Regions from separate parts of the Microbacterium wangruii genome, predicted to be linked through region 1. Evidence: predicted binding sites of a transcription regulator. Region 1 holds the regulator's gene; the other holds the start of a gene.

What was found. Region 1 encodes LexA, which represses DNA repair genes until DNA is damaged. Its sites were predicted from a motif close to TCGAACANNTGTTCGA; they were not measured.
Region 2: a site for LexA is predicted at 1,765-1,780, ahead of QNO26_RS05925 (HNH endonuclease signature motif containing protein). Genes of this name have one in related genera too.

The regions. Positions count from the first base shown of each region.
Region 1 covers NZ_CP126742.1:2,184,959-2,190,926, reverse strand. The annotation lists gene QNO26_RS10425 (methylenetetrahydrofolate reductase) at 1-674, shown strand, start outside; gene metE (5-methyltetrahydropteroyltriglutamate--homocysteine S-methyltransferase) at 671-2,998, shown strand; gene lexA (transcriptional repressor LexA) at 3,081-3,773, opposite strand; gene QNO26_RS10410 (LysM peptidoglycan-binding domain-containing protein) at 4,028-4,387, shown strand; gene QNO26_RS10405 (histidinol-phosphate transaminase) at 4,453-5,547, shown strand; gene hisB (imidazoleglycerol-phosphate dehydratase HisB) at 5,544-5,968, shown strand, end outside.
Region 2 covers NZ_CP126742.1:1,260,069-1,266,036, reverse strand. The annotation lists gene glpX (class II fructose-bisphosphatase) at 1-475, opposite strand, end outside; gene fbaA (class II fructose-bisphosphate aldolase) at 660-1,691, shown strand; gene QNO26_RS05925 (HNH endonuclease signature motif containing protein) at 1,802-3,130, shown strand; gene QNO26_RS05920 (DUF6264 family protein) at 3,178-3,759, opposite strand; gene QNO26_RS05915 (4-hydroxy-3-methylbut-2-enyl diphosphate reductase) at 3,756-4,751, opposite strand; gene xseA (exodeoxyribonuclease VII large subunit) at 4,876-5,968, shown strand, end outside.

The DNA.
Region 1 (5,968 bases):
TCGACGCCGACATCACGAGCTTCCTCGCGCTGCGCGGCGACCCGCCCGCGGGGGCGGCCGAGGGCGACCGTTTCCTGGGCGACCTCGAGAGCGCGGCACAACTCGTGCAGCTCATCGACCGGGTGCAGGCCGAGCACGCCCCGTACACCGAACATGCGATCCCGGGACTGCCGGGTGCAGCGCGCGTCGCGCCGCGCCCGCGCGCGCACATCGCCGTCGCGGCCTTTCCGATGGGGCACCCGCGGTCTCGCCACGCCGGTCAGCACCTCGACGCGCTGCTGGCCAAGCAGGCCGCCGGGGCCACGCTGGCGATCACGCAGCTGTTCTTCCACCCCGACGTCTACCTCGCCTTCGTCGACCGGGCGCGCGCGGCCGGGGTGACGATTCCGTTGCTGCCCGGCATCATGCCGATCACCTCGCCCGCACGCCTGCGTCGCGTGCTGGAGCTGACGGGCGAGGACCTGCCGTCTGAGCTGGCCATCGCGCTCGAGGTCGAGCCGTCGGCCGCAGGCCAGCGCGACATCGGCATCGCAGCGGCCGCCGATCTCGCCCGCGCCGTCGTCGCCGGCGGCGCCCCCGGCGTGCACCTCTACGCCTTCAACGACCACGAGACCGTCCTGTCCGTCCTCCGCGAGGGCGGCATCCTCACCCCACACAAGGAGACCGCATCATGACCGACGCCACGTTCCCCGCCGGTACGATCCTCGGCTACCCGCGCATCGGCCCGCGCCGCGAGCTCAAGCGCGCCGTCGAGGCGCACTGGGCCGGCGATCTGGATCTCGAAGGGCTCGAGCAGGTGGCTGCCGACCTGCGTCGGCGCACCCGCCGGCGCCTCGCAGCGCTCGGGCTGGGGGCCGGGGACTCCGCCATCCCCGACACCTTCTCGTTCTACGACCAGGTGCTCGACGCCGCCGCGACGGTGGGCGCGCTGCCGCAGCGGTTCGCCGACCTCCGTGCCGCGGACGGGACGATCCCGTTGACGGCGTACTTCACAGCGGCACGCGGCGACCGGGAGCGTGCGCCGCTGGAGATGACGAAGTGGTTCGACACCAACTACCACTACCTCGTGCCCGAGATCGGTCCCGAGACGCGGTTCGCGCTGTCGAGCGACCGCTTCGCGCGCCAGGTCGCCGAAGCGCGTGCCGACGGGGTGGTCGTCCGGCCCGTGATCGTGGGCCCGGTGACGCTGCTGGCCCTGGCCAAGGCGACGGATGCCGCGCCCGAGGGCTTCGACCCGCTCTCGCGCCTGGACGAGCTGCTGCCGGTGTACCGCGCGCTTCTCGCCGCCCTGCGCGCGGCGGGCGCGGAGTGGGTGCAGCTGGACGAGCCGGCGCTGGTGAGCGAGAGCCTGCCGGCGTCGCCTGCCGCCCTCGCCGAAGCCGCGGCCCGCGCCTATGCGCTGCTCGGCGACGCCGCCGACCGTCCCGCCGTGCTTGTCGCCGCCGGCTACGGCCGGCTGTCGGCCGAGGCGTGGCGGGCGCTCGCCGCGGCTCCGATCGAGGCGGTGGCGCTCGACCTGCACCGGGGCGGCGTGCCGGAGCCCGCCCCCGGCCTCGACGGCAAGACGCTGGTGGGTGGCGTCATCGACGGCCGCAACGTGTGGCGCGGCGACCTCGCCGCCGCCTGGGAGCGACTCGACGCGCTGCGCGCCCTCGGTGCCCGCGCCGTCGCCGCAGGCACCTCGACCTCGTTGCAGCATGTGCCGCACGACGTCGCGGATGAGCCCGACCTCGATCCCCGCCTGGTGTCCTGGCTCGCCTTCGCCGACCAGAAGGTGCAGCAGGTCGCCACGCTCGCCACGGGGCTGCAGGTCGGGCGCGAGGGCATCGCCGACGAGCTGGCGGCGGCATCCGCTGCGCTCGCCGACCGGCACGCCGCCCCCGGCGTGCGCGACGGGGCGGTCCGGCCGCGAGCAGCGGCGCTGAGTCCCGACGACTACTCGCGGGCCGCAGCCGCCACGCGGGAATCCGCGCAGCGTGAGCTCGGACTCCCCGTGCTGCCGACGACGACGATCGGCTCCTTCCCGCAGACCGGCGACATCCGCCGTGCCCGCGCCGCCGCTGCGCGTGGAGAACTGACCGCCGCGCAGTACGACGGCTTCCTGCGCGACGAGATCCGCCGGGTGATCGAGCTGCAGGAGCGCCTGGGGCTGGACGTGCTGGTGCACGGCGAGGCGGAGCGCAACGACATGGTGCAGTACTTCGCCGAGAACCTCGACGGCTTCGCCGTCACCCGCAACGGCTGGGTGCAGTCCTACGGATCGCGGGCCACCCGCCCGTCGATCCTGTGGGGAGACGTCTCTCGGCCGGCCCCCATCACCGTGGGGTGGTCGGCCTACGCCCAGAGCCTCACCGCGGCTCCGGTGAAGGGGATGCTGACGGGGCCGGTGACCATTCTGGCGTGGTCGTTCGTGCGCGACGATCAGCCGCTGGGCGAGACCGCGGACCAGGTGGCGCTCGCCCTCCGCGATGAGATCGCCGACCTCGAGGCGGCCGGCATCCGCATCATCCAGGTGGACGAGCCCGCCCTGCGCGAGCTGCTGCCGCTGAAGAGCGCCGACCAGCCGCACTACCTGGAGTGGTCGGTCGGTGCGTTCCGTCTCGCCACCGCGGGCGCCGTCCCCGCCACCCAGGTGCACACGCACCTGTGCTATTCGGAGTTCGCCGTCGTCATCGATGCGATCGCTGCGCTGGACGCCGATGTCACCTCCATCGAAGCGGCCCGCAGCCGTGGCGAGGTGATCGGCGACATCCGCTCCTCGGGCTTCGCGCGCGGCGTCGGGCCAGGCGTGTACGACATCCACTCGCCCCGGGTGCCGTCCGTCGACGAGATCGCGGGCCTCCTGTGGCGCGCCGTCACCGAGCTGCCGATCGGCCAGGTGTGGGTCAACCCCGACTGCGGACTGAAGACCCGCGGCTATGCCGAGACGGTCGCGTCGCTGGAGAACCTCGTCTCAGCCGCGCGCGTGGTGCGCGAGGAGGTGGCGGTGCGGGCCTGACCTCCCGGCGGGGACGCACGAGGGGATGCCGCGGCAGTGCGGCATCCCCTCGTCATGTCACGCGGCGTACGCGCGGTCGCGGCTATACCGCGCGCAGCACCGCCACCACCTTGCCCAGCACGACCGACTCGTCGCCCAGGATCGGCTCGAACGCGCTGTTGCGCGGCAGCAGCCACGTGTGACCGTCGCGCTGGCGGAACGTCTTGACCGTCGCCTCGCCGTCGAGCATCGCCGCGACGATGTCGCCGTTGTCGGCTGTGGGCTGCGAGCGGACGACCACCCAGTCGCCGTCGCAGATCGCGGCATCGATCATCGATTCGCCGCTGACCTTCAGCATGAACAGGTCACCCTTGCCCACCAGCTGGCGCGGCAGCGGGAAGATCTCCTCCACCTGCTGGTCGGCGGTGATCGGCACGCCCGCGGCGATGCGGCCGACGAGCGGCACGAGCGCGGCGTCGCCGACGCTGGGCGCGGCATCGGCAGGATTCTCGGCGGCAGAGCCGGGCAGGTCGATCAGCACCTCCATGGCGCGCGTCTTGCCGGGGTCGCGCCGGAGGTATCCGCTCAGCTCGAGCTGATTGAGCTGGTGGGTCACGCTCGACAGCGATTTGAGTCCCACCGCGTCGCCGATCTCCCTCATGCTCGGCGGGTAGCCATGCCGTGCGATCGAGCGCTGGATGACCTCGAGGATCGCCAGCTGCTTCTCGCTGAGGCTCTTGCGCCGCCGCGTCTGCGGCTTGTCCCGCTCGCGGCCGGCCGGTGTCGCGTCGGTCATCGAGCCTTCTCCCGTCTCGCCGCGCGAGGCAGCGTCTTCGAATGTCGGAGGTCCGTGATGGGGTGCTCCTATCGAAACCGTATCCGGTGCCGGATGCCGCGGCGCAGAGGTCCACGCGTGTCGCGTGCGATTCGATATCCGACCGGTCCCGTGCTTGACACCCTAGAACATCGAAGATAACTTCGGAAAAGAACTTCGCATCCGGCCTTCCTGGCCGAAGGTCGGATGCGAAGATCGCCACAGAGGAGGACTCCATGACCACCATCCAGCTCGCCGGACCGACGTCGTCCGCCACGCGGCTGCGGCTCACCGCCCGCGGTCGCCGGGTGTTCACCGGTCTCGCCGCCCTCCCCATCGTCATCGCCGTCGGCGCCGCCGCCCTCAGTGGGGGAGGTGCACTCGCCAGCGGGGACCGCTCCGCTCCGGCCGGCTCGTTCCAGATGGTCACCGTCGCTGCGGGCGAATCGCTGTGGTCGATCGCCGAAGAGGTCGCGCCCCAGGCCGACCCGCGCGACGTCATCCACGAGATCGTGCGGCTGAACGCCCTCGAGTCCTCCGTGGTCGCCGCCGGTCAGCGACTGTCCATCCCCTGGGAGTACACCGCCGCGCCGTGAGGCCGGGTGCGAGGGCGATACGTTCCGACCTGGGGCCGAGCCCACTGATGGCCGGGCTGGCTAGCATGGGAGGGGTGATCCCGAGTCTCAACGACCTCCCCCTCCGCGACGATCTGCGCGGCCAGACGCCGTACGGCGCTCCGCAGGCGGCACTCCCCGTCGCTCTGAACGTCAACGAGAACACGCATCCGGTTCCCGACGAGGTCGCGGGCGACATCCTCGACGCCGTCGCTCGTGCGCTGCGCGACGTGAACCGTTACCCCGACCGCGAGTTCACGGCGCTGCGCGAGGCCTTCGCCGAGTACCTCGGCCACGGCCTGTCCCGCGACCAGATCTGGGCGGCGAACGGCTCGAACGAGGTGCTGCAGCATGTGCTGCAGGCGTTCGCCGGTCCCGGCCGCACCGCGTTCTCCTTCGCGCCGACCTACTCGATGTACCCGCTGTTGACGCGGGGGACGGGAGCCACCTGGGTCGCCGGTCACCGCGCGCACGACTTCACCCTCGCTCCCGACGACGCGGCATCGCAGGTCGCGGAGGCGGCGCCCGACGTGGTCTTCCTCTGCGCGCCGAACAACCCCACCGGAACGCCGCTGTCACTCGACGTGGTCGAGGCGGTCTACGAGGCCACAGCCGGTGTCGTGATCGTCGATGAGGCGTACGTCGAGTTCGCCCCACGCGACGCGCGGTCGGCGGTGACGCTGATGCCGGGGCGCGAGCGGCTCGTGGTGTCCCGCACCATGAGCAAGGCCTTCGCCTTCGCCGGAGCGCGGGTGGGATACCTCGCAGCCGATCCCGCGCTGATCGACGCCCTGCGGCTGGTGCGGCTGCCGTACCACCTCAGCGCACTCACTCAGGCGGCCGCCACCGCCGCGCTGCGGCACGCGCCGGTCATGCTGGGCATGGTCGACGAGATCGTCTCCCAGCGCGACCGCATCTCGGCGACCCTGGAGGCGCTGGGATACGAGCCCCACGAGTCGTGGACGAACTTCGTGCTGTTCGGCGGCGTCGCCGACCCCGCCGCCACGTGGCAGGCGCTCTACGACAGGGGAGTGCTCATCCGCGACGTCGGCATCCCGCACCACCTCCGGGTGACGGCGGGGACCGAGCAGGAGACGACCGCGTTCCTCGACGCGCTGGCGTCGATAGACTCGGGGTCATGACCCGTCCCGAGGCGCGCACCGCGTCTGTGCGCCGCGCCACCAGCGAATCGTCCGTCGAGCTCGACCTCGACCTCGACGGCACCGGTCGCAGCCACATCGACACGAGCGTGCCCTTCTTCGACCACCTGCTGACCGCCTTCGCGAAGCACTCGCTGACCGACCTCACGGTGCGGGCCTCCGGCGACACCGACATCGACGCGCACCACACCGTCGAGGACGTCGCGATCGTGCTCGGCCAGGCGATCCGCGAAGCACTGGGCGACAAGAGCGGGATCTCCCGCTACGGCGACGCGCTGGTGCCTCTGGACGAGGCGTTGGCTCAGGCCGTCGTCGACATCAGCGGCCGGCCCTACCTCGTGCACACGGGGGAGCCCGCCGGCTACGAGTTCCACCTGATCGGCGGCCACTTCACGGGCTCGCT
Region 2 (5,968 bases), 920 kb from region 1:
GCCGGCGGATGTTCTCCCCGATCGGCAGGCGGATGTCGACGACGCCCACCCCGGCCGGCCCGGTGACCAGCTTGTCCATGTAGAAGACGGTGGAGGCGTCGAGCATGGTGCCGTGCTCCGAGACCGCCAGCACCGACAGCGCGTTGTTGCGACCTGCGGCGGTGAGCGAGGTGCCGTCGATGGGGTCCACCGCGACATCGCACTGCGGCCCGCGACCGGTCCCGACACGCTCGCCGTTGAACAGCATGGGCGCGTTGTCCTTCTCGCCCTCGCCGATCACGATCGTGCCGTCGAAGTTGACGGTGGTCAGGAACGCGCGCATCGCGTCCACGGCCGCCCCGTCGGCGAGCTCCTTCTGCCCGCGGCCGATGAACGGCACCGACCGGATCGCTGCCGCTTCGGTCGCTCGCACGAGCTCCAGAGCGAGGTTGCGGTCGGGGTGCAGGGGACTCATATCCGCGGTCAGGCTCACCATGGGGCACAGCCTATGCCGCGCGGTGCCGACGCGCCCGGGTATGGCGCTGTCGGAGAGCGAAGGAAACGCGGTTCTTTCCGGCTCGTTATGTGCACGCGGCCGTTTGCCACGGCCGACCCCCGGGACCGAGTGGGCCCGCTTCGCTAGAGTGAAGCAGGATCAACCGCCGACTTTAGGAGCTGACATGCCCGTCGCAACCCCCGAGCAGTATGCCGAAATGCTGGACCGTGCGAAGGCCGGCGGATTCGCATACCCGGCGATCAACGCCGCCAGCTCGCAGTCCATCAACGCCGTGCTGCAGGGACTCACCGAAGCCGGCTCCGACGGCATCATCCAGGTCACCACGGGCGGCGCGGACTACTTCGCCGGCCACACCGTCAAGGGCCGCGCCACCGGTGCCATCGCCATGGCCAAGTTCGTCACCGAGGTCGCGAAGAACTACCCGATCACGGTCGCCCTGCACACCGACCACTGCCCCAAGCCCGCGCTGGACGACTTCCTGCTGCCGCTGATCGCCGCCTCCGAAGAAGAGGTCAGGGCCGGCCGCAACCCGATCTTCCAGTCCCACATGTGGGATGGCTCCGCGGTGCCGCTCGCCGAGAACATCGAGATCGCCCAGACGCTGCTCCCCCGCATGAAGGCCATCAGCGCCATCCTCGAGGTCGAGATCGGCGTCGTCGGCGGCGAGGAGGACGGCGTCAAGCACGAGGGCACCAACGACGCGCTGTACACGACGACCAACGACGTCGCCCAGGTGGTCGAGGCACTCGGTCTCGGCGACCAGGGCCGCTGGATCGCCGCGCTCACCTTCGGCAACGTGCACGGCGTCTACAAGCCCGGCAACGTGAAGCTCAAGCCCGAACTCCTCGGCGAGATCCAGGAAGGCATCGCCGCGCGCTTCGGCACCGGCCAGAAGCCCCTCGACCTGGTGTTCCACGGTGGCAGCGGCTCGACGCCCGAGGAGATCGCCCTGGCCGTCGCCAACGGCGTCGTGAAGATGAACATCGACACCGACACGCAGTACGCCTTCACGCGTGCCGTCGCCGGGTACATGTTCCAGAACTACGACGGCGTGCTCAAGATCGACGGCGAGGTCGGCAACAAGAAGGCCTACGACCCCCGCGCCTGGGGCAAGGTCGCCGAGTCGGCGATGGCCACCCGCGTCGTCGAGGCGACCCAGCAGCTGGGTTCCTACGGCAAGTCGCTCGGCGCCTGACACCTTCGCAACGCGAGAACGCCCCGGCCCTGGTGGTCGGGGCGTTCTGCGTGCCGGCACGGAGCGCGTACATTCGAACGAATGTCCGAGGTTCGCGCGACAATGGTCGCATGGCAACGGACACGACGCGCAAGGCCCCGCAGGCGGAGGTCGACACCGCTGCGCTGCACGCACTCGTGACCGCACTCGGCGGCGTGCGATCGGCGATCGCCGGGTTCCGCGCTCTCGAGGCGTCGCTGCTCACCGCGGCCTTCGACCTCGCAGACGAGGCCGCCGGTTCACTTCCCCTCCGCGAGCGCGAGCGCGAGATGGCGCTGCGCACGGTCGCCGCCGAGATCGGTGCCGCCCTGCACGCCGGCGACCGCACCGTCCAGCGCCGCATCTCCGAGGCCTGGACTCTCACGCAGCGGTTCCCTGCCACCCATGCCGCCCTCGCCGACGGACGCATCGAGGCCGCTCACGCGTCCGCGATCGTGGATGCCGGGCAGGGCATCGGTGACGACGCCCAGCGGGCGGCCTTCGAGGCCTCGGCCGTAGCGCTCGCAGAAGCTGAGACCCCTGCCCGCCTGCGCGCGGTCCTCGGCACCCTCGCCGAGCAGGCGGAGCGCGGTGATCGAGAAGCGCGCCATCGTGCGGCACGTGCACGCCGCGCGGTGATCGTGCGCGACGTCGGCGACGGCATGGCTGAGTTGCTCGCCACGCTCCCCGCCGTCCTCGCCCACGGCATCCACGATCGCCTGACGACGATGGCGGGCGTCATCCGCCGCACGACCCACGATGCCGAGCGCGCCGCGGGTGCCACGGACGCCACGGACGCCACGGACGCCACGGACGCCACGGATGACGATCGCCGAACGATCGACCAGATCCGCGCCGACGTCCTCTGCGATCTGGCGCTCGGGGGCGGCCCGATCGCCTCCGGCGACGGCCTGGCTGCCATCCGCGCACAGGTGCAGGTGAGTGTGCCGGTGCTCACGCTCGCCGGCCGCACCGACGGAGGCGCGCGCCTGGCAGGTTCCGGCCCGATCGACGCGCAGACGGCGCGACGGCTCGCCGGCCACGCCGTCGGCTGGGACCGCGTGATGACTCACCCGGTGAGCGGTGTCGTCCTCGCCGTCGACCGCTACCGGCCGAGCGAAAACCTCCGCCGCGTGCTGCGCGTGCGTGACGAGCATTGCCGCTTCCCCGGCTGTCGCCAGCCCGCACGGCGGTGCGATATCGACCACACGCATGATGCGGCGCTCGGCGGCGCCACCAGCGCAGAGAATCTCGCCCACCTGTGCAGGCGACATCACTCGCTCAAGCACGCCTCCGCGTGGCGGGTGCGCCAGCGAGGCGGTGGCGTGCTCGAGTGGACGAGTCCGACCGGGCGGAGCTACGTGGACACGCCGGTCACGGCGGTGCGGTTCGCACCGACCTGCGATCCGCCGCCGTTCTGATGTCGGTGCGCGGCGCTGTCACGCCACACGGGCGGCGAGCGGTCGGATCAGCCTGAGACGGTGCGCTGCAGCGCTTCCCAAGCGGCCGGGTCGTTCATGATGGGGATCACCATCAGCGTGCCCGAGACGAAGTTGAACAGGATGCCGCCGACGAGCGGAATCCACCACGTCAGTCGCCGAGCCGCCAGGCTCCGCCACGACAGCCAGGCCGTGAGCACCCAGCCTCCGGCGAGAGCCGTTGCCGCGGCCACACCCCAGCCGCGCCCGGATTCGGGGTCGGCCAACTGCGCGTCGACGCCGAGGGTCTGGAACATCGTCTGCGCGAAGGCGCCCACGTCGAGCATCTGCGGCGCCGCCACCAGCACGGTCACGAGCCCGTATGCCAGCAGCGCCAGTGTGATGACCCGGTCGGCCATGCGGGTCGGCCGTGCCACCGCTGACGTCGCGGGCTCCGCGGGGAACGGCGCAGAGCCTCCCCGCGGCTGCGACGCGTCGTGCATCCCGGCCTGCGGCGCCACGCCCGACGACAGCGCGTCGGTGGCATCCGGTTGCGCGATGCGCGCCCGCTGCTCCTCCGGGGTGGCGTACTCGCCATACTGCGGCCGCGGGCGCGGATCGATGTCGCTCACGGGCGACCCCGCCCGCCGAGTGCACGGTCGTCCCGCTTGCCGGAGGCGTCGTGACGCAGCTCCTTCGGCAGGGAGAACAGCAGGTCCTCCTCCGCCGTGCGCACTTCCTCGACGTCGCGGTAGCCGGCACCGGCCAGATCCTCGAGCACCTCGGTGACGAGCACCTCGGGCACCGATGCACCGCTGGTCACGCCGACCGTCTCGACGCCGTCGAGCCACTGCTGCTTGATCTCGTGGGCGTAGTCCACGCGGTAGGCGGCCTTCGCGCCGTACTCCAGCGCCACCTCCACCAGCCGCACGCTGTTCGACGAGTTGGCCGAGCCGACGACGATCACGAGGTCCGCTCCCACGGCGACCTTCTTGATGGCCACCTGACGGTTCTGGGTCGCGTAGCAGATGTCGTCCGACGGCGGATCCTGCAGCTGCGGGAAGCGCTCACGCAGACGGCGCACGGTCTCCATCGTCTCGTCGACCGACAGCGTCGTCTGCGACAGCCACACGACCTTGGACGGGTCGCGCACCTCGACGAGGTCCGCGTCGGCGGGCGAGTTGACCACCGTCACGTGTTCGGGCGCCTCACCGGCGGTCCCCTCGACCTCTTCGTGGCCATCGTGCCCGATCAGCAGGATCTCGAAGTCGTCGCGGGCGAACCGCACCGCTTCGCGGTGCACCTTGGTCACCAGCGGGCACGTCGCGTCGATGGCCTGCAGACCGCGGTCCGCTGCCTGCGAGACCACGGCGGGCGACACACCGTGCGCACTGAAGACCACGTGCGCGCCCTCCGGCACCTCGTCCACCTCGTCGACGAAGATCGCGCCCTTCGCCTCGAGCTCGGTGACGACGTGGATGTTGTGGACGATCTGCTTGCGCACGTACACCGGCGAGCCGAACCGCTCCAGCGCCTTCTCCACAGCGATGACAGCCCGGTCCACCCCTGCGCAGTATCCACGGGGCGCAGCGAGGAGCACCCGCTTGTGTCCAGCCACCGGCATATCCTGGAGGTGGCCGCGCCGCCCCGGTACGCGGGGCACGGGCAGTCGAACGGCTGAAGTGCTCACAGCTCGATTCTATGAGTCGGCGGCTGTGTGAAGGCCGGTCGCCGCGAGGGAGACGCAGATGACGACGTTCCAACCCGCGCCGGGGCAGACGCCGCCGGCCGATGCCGTGCATCCTTCCGCGTCCTCTCCCGAGACCCCGACCTCGGTCTCCCGGTTGAACGAGACCATCCGCGACTTCGTGCAGAAGTGGGGCGCGGTGTGGGTCGAGGGCGAGATCACGTCGTGGAACGTCCGCGGCGGCAACGTCTTCGGGCGCCTCAAGGATCTCTCCTCCGACGCATCCATCTCGTTCCGGCTGTGGTCGTCGACCCGCAACAGGGTGCCGGCCGACCTCAAGTCCGGCGATCACGTCGTCGCGTGCGTCAAGAGCGAGTTCTACGTCAAGACCGGCGACTTCAGCTTCATCGTCTCGGCGATGAAGCACGTCGGTCTCGGCGAGCAGCTCGAGAAGCTCGAGCGGCTGCGGGCCCAGCTGCGCGCCGAAGGCCTCTTCGACGCGTCCCGCAAGAAGCCGCTGCCGTTCCTGCCGCATCGCATCGGGCTCATCACCGGCGAACGCAGCGATGCGGAGAAGGACGTGCACCGCAACGCCGAGCTGCGGTGGCCGGCGGTCAGCTTCCGCACGGTGCACGTCGCGGTGCAGGGCGACAGATGCGTCCCCGAGACGATCGCCGCGCTGAACATGCTCGACGCCGACCCGGATGTCGACGTCATCGTCATCGCGCGCGGCGGCGGCGACCCGCAGACACTGCTGGGGTTCAGCGACGAGAAGCTGCTGCGGGCCGTGGCCGCGGCATCCACCCCCGTCGTGAGCGCGATCGGCCACGAGAACGACCACCCGCTGCTCGACGACGTCGCCGACCTGCGCGCCTCCACACCCACCGACGCCGCCAAGCGCGTCGTCCCCGACGTCTCGGAGCAGCGCGCGCTGGTGCGGCAGTTGCGCTCCCGCGCCGGCACGCGCCTGACCCAGCGCATCTCCCACGACATCGCGCAGCTGCAGCAGCTGCGCTCCCGCCCCGTGCTGCGCGCGCCGGAGACGATGATCGAGTCGCGCGCGCAGGACCTGTGGTTCCAGCTCTCCCGGGGCCGCGAGATCATGGCTCGCCGAACGGATGCCGCGGCGCGCACCACCGCCGAGCTGCGCGCGT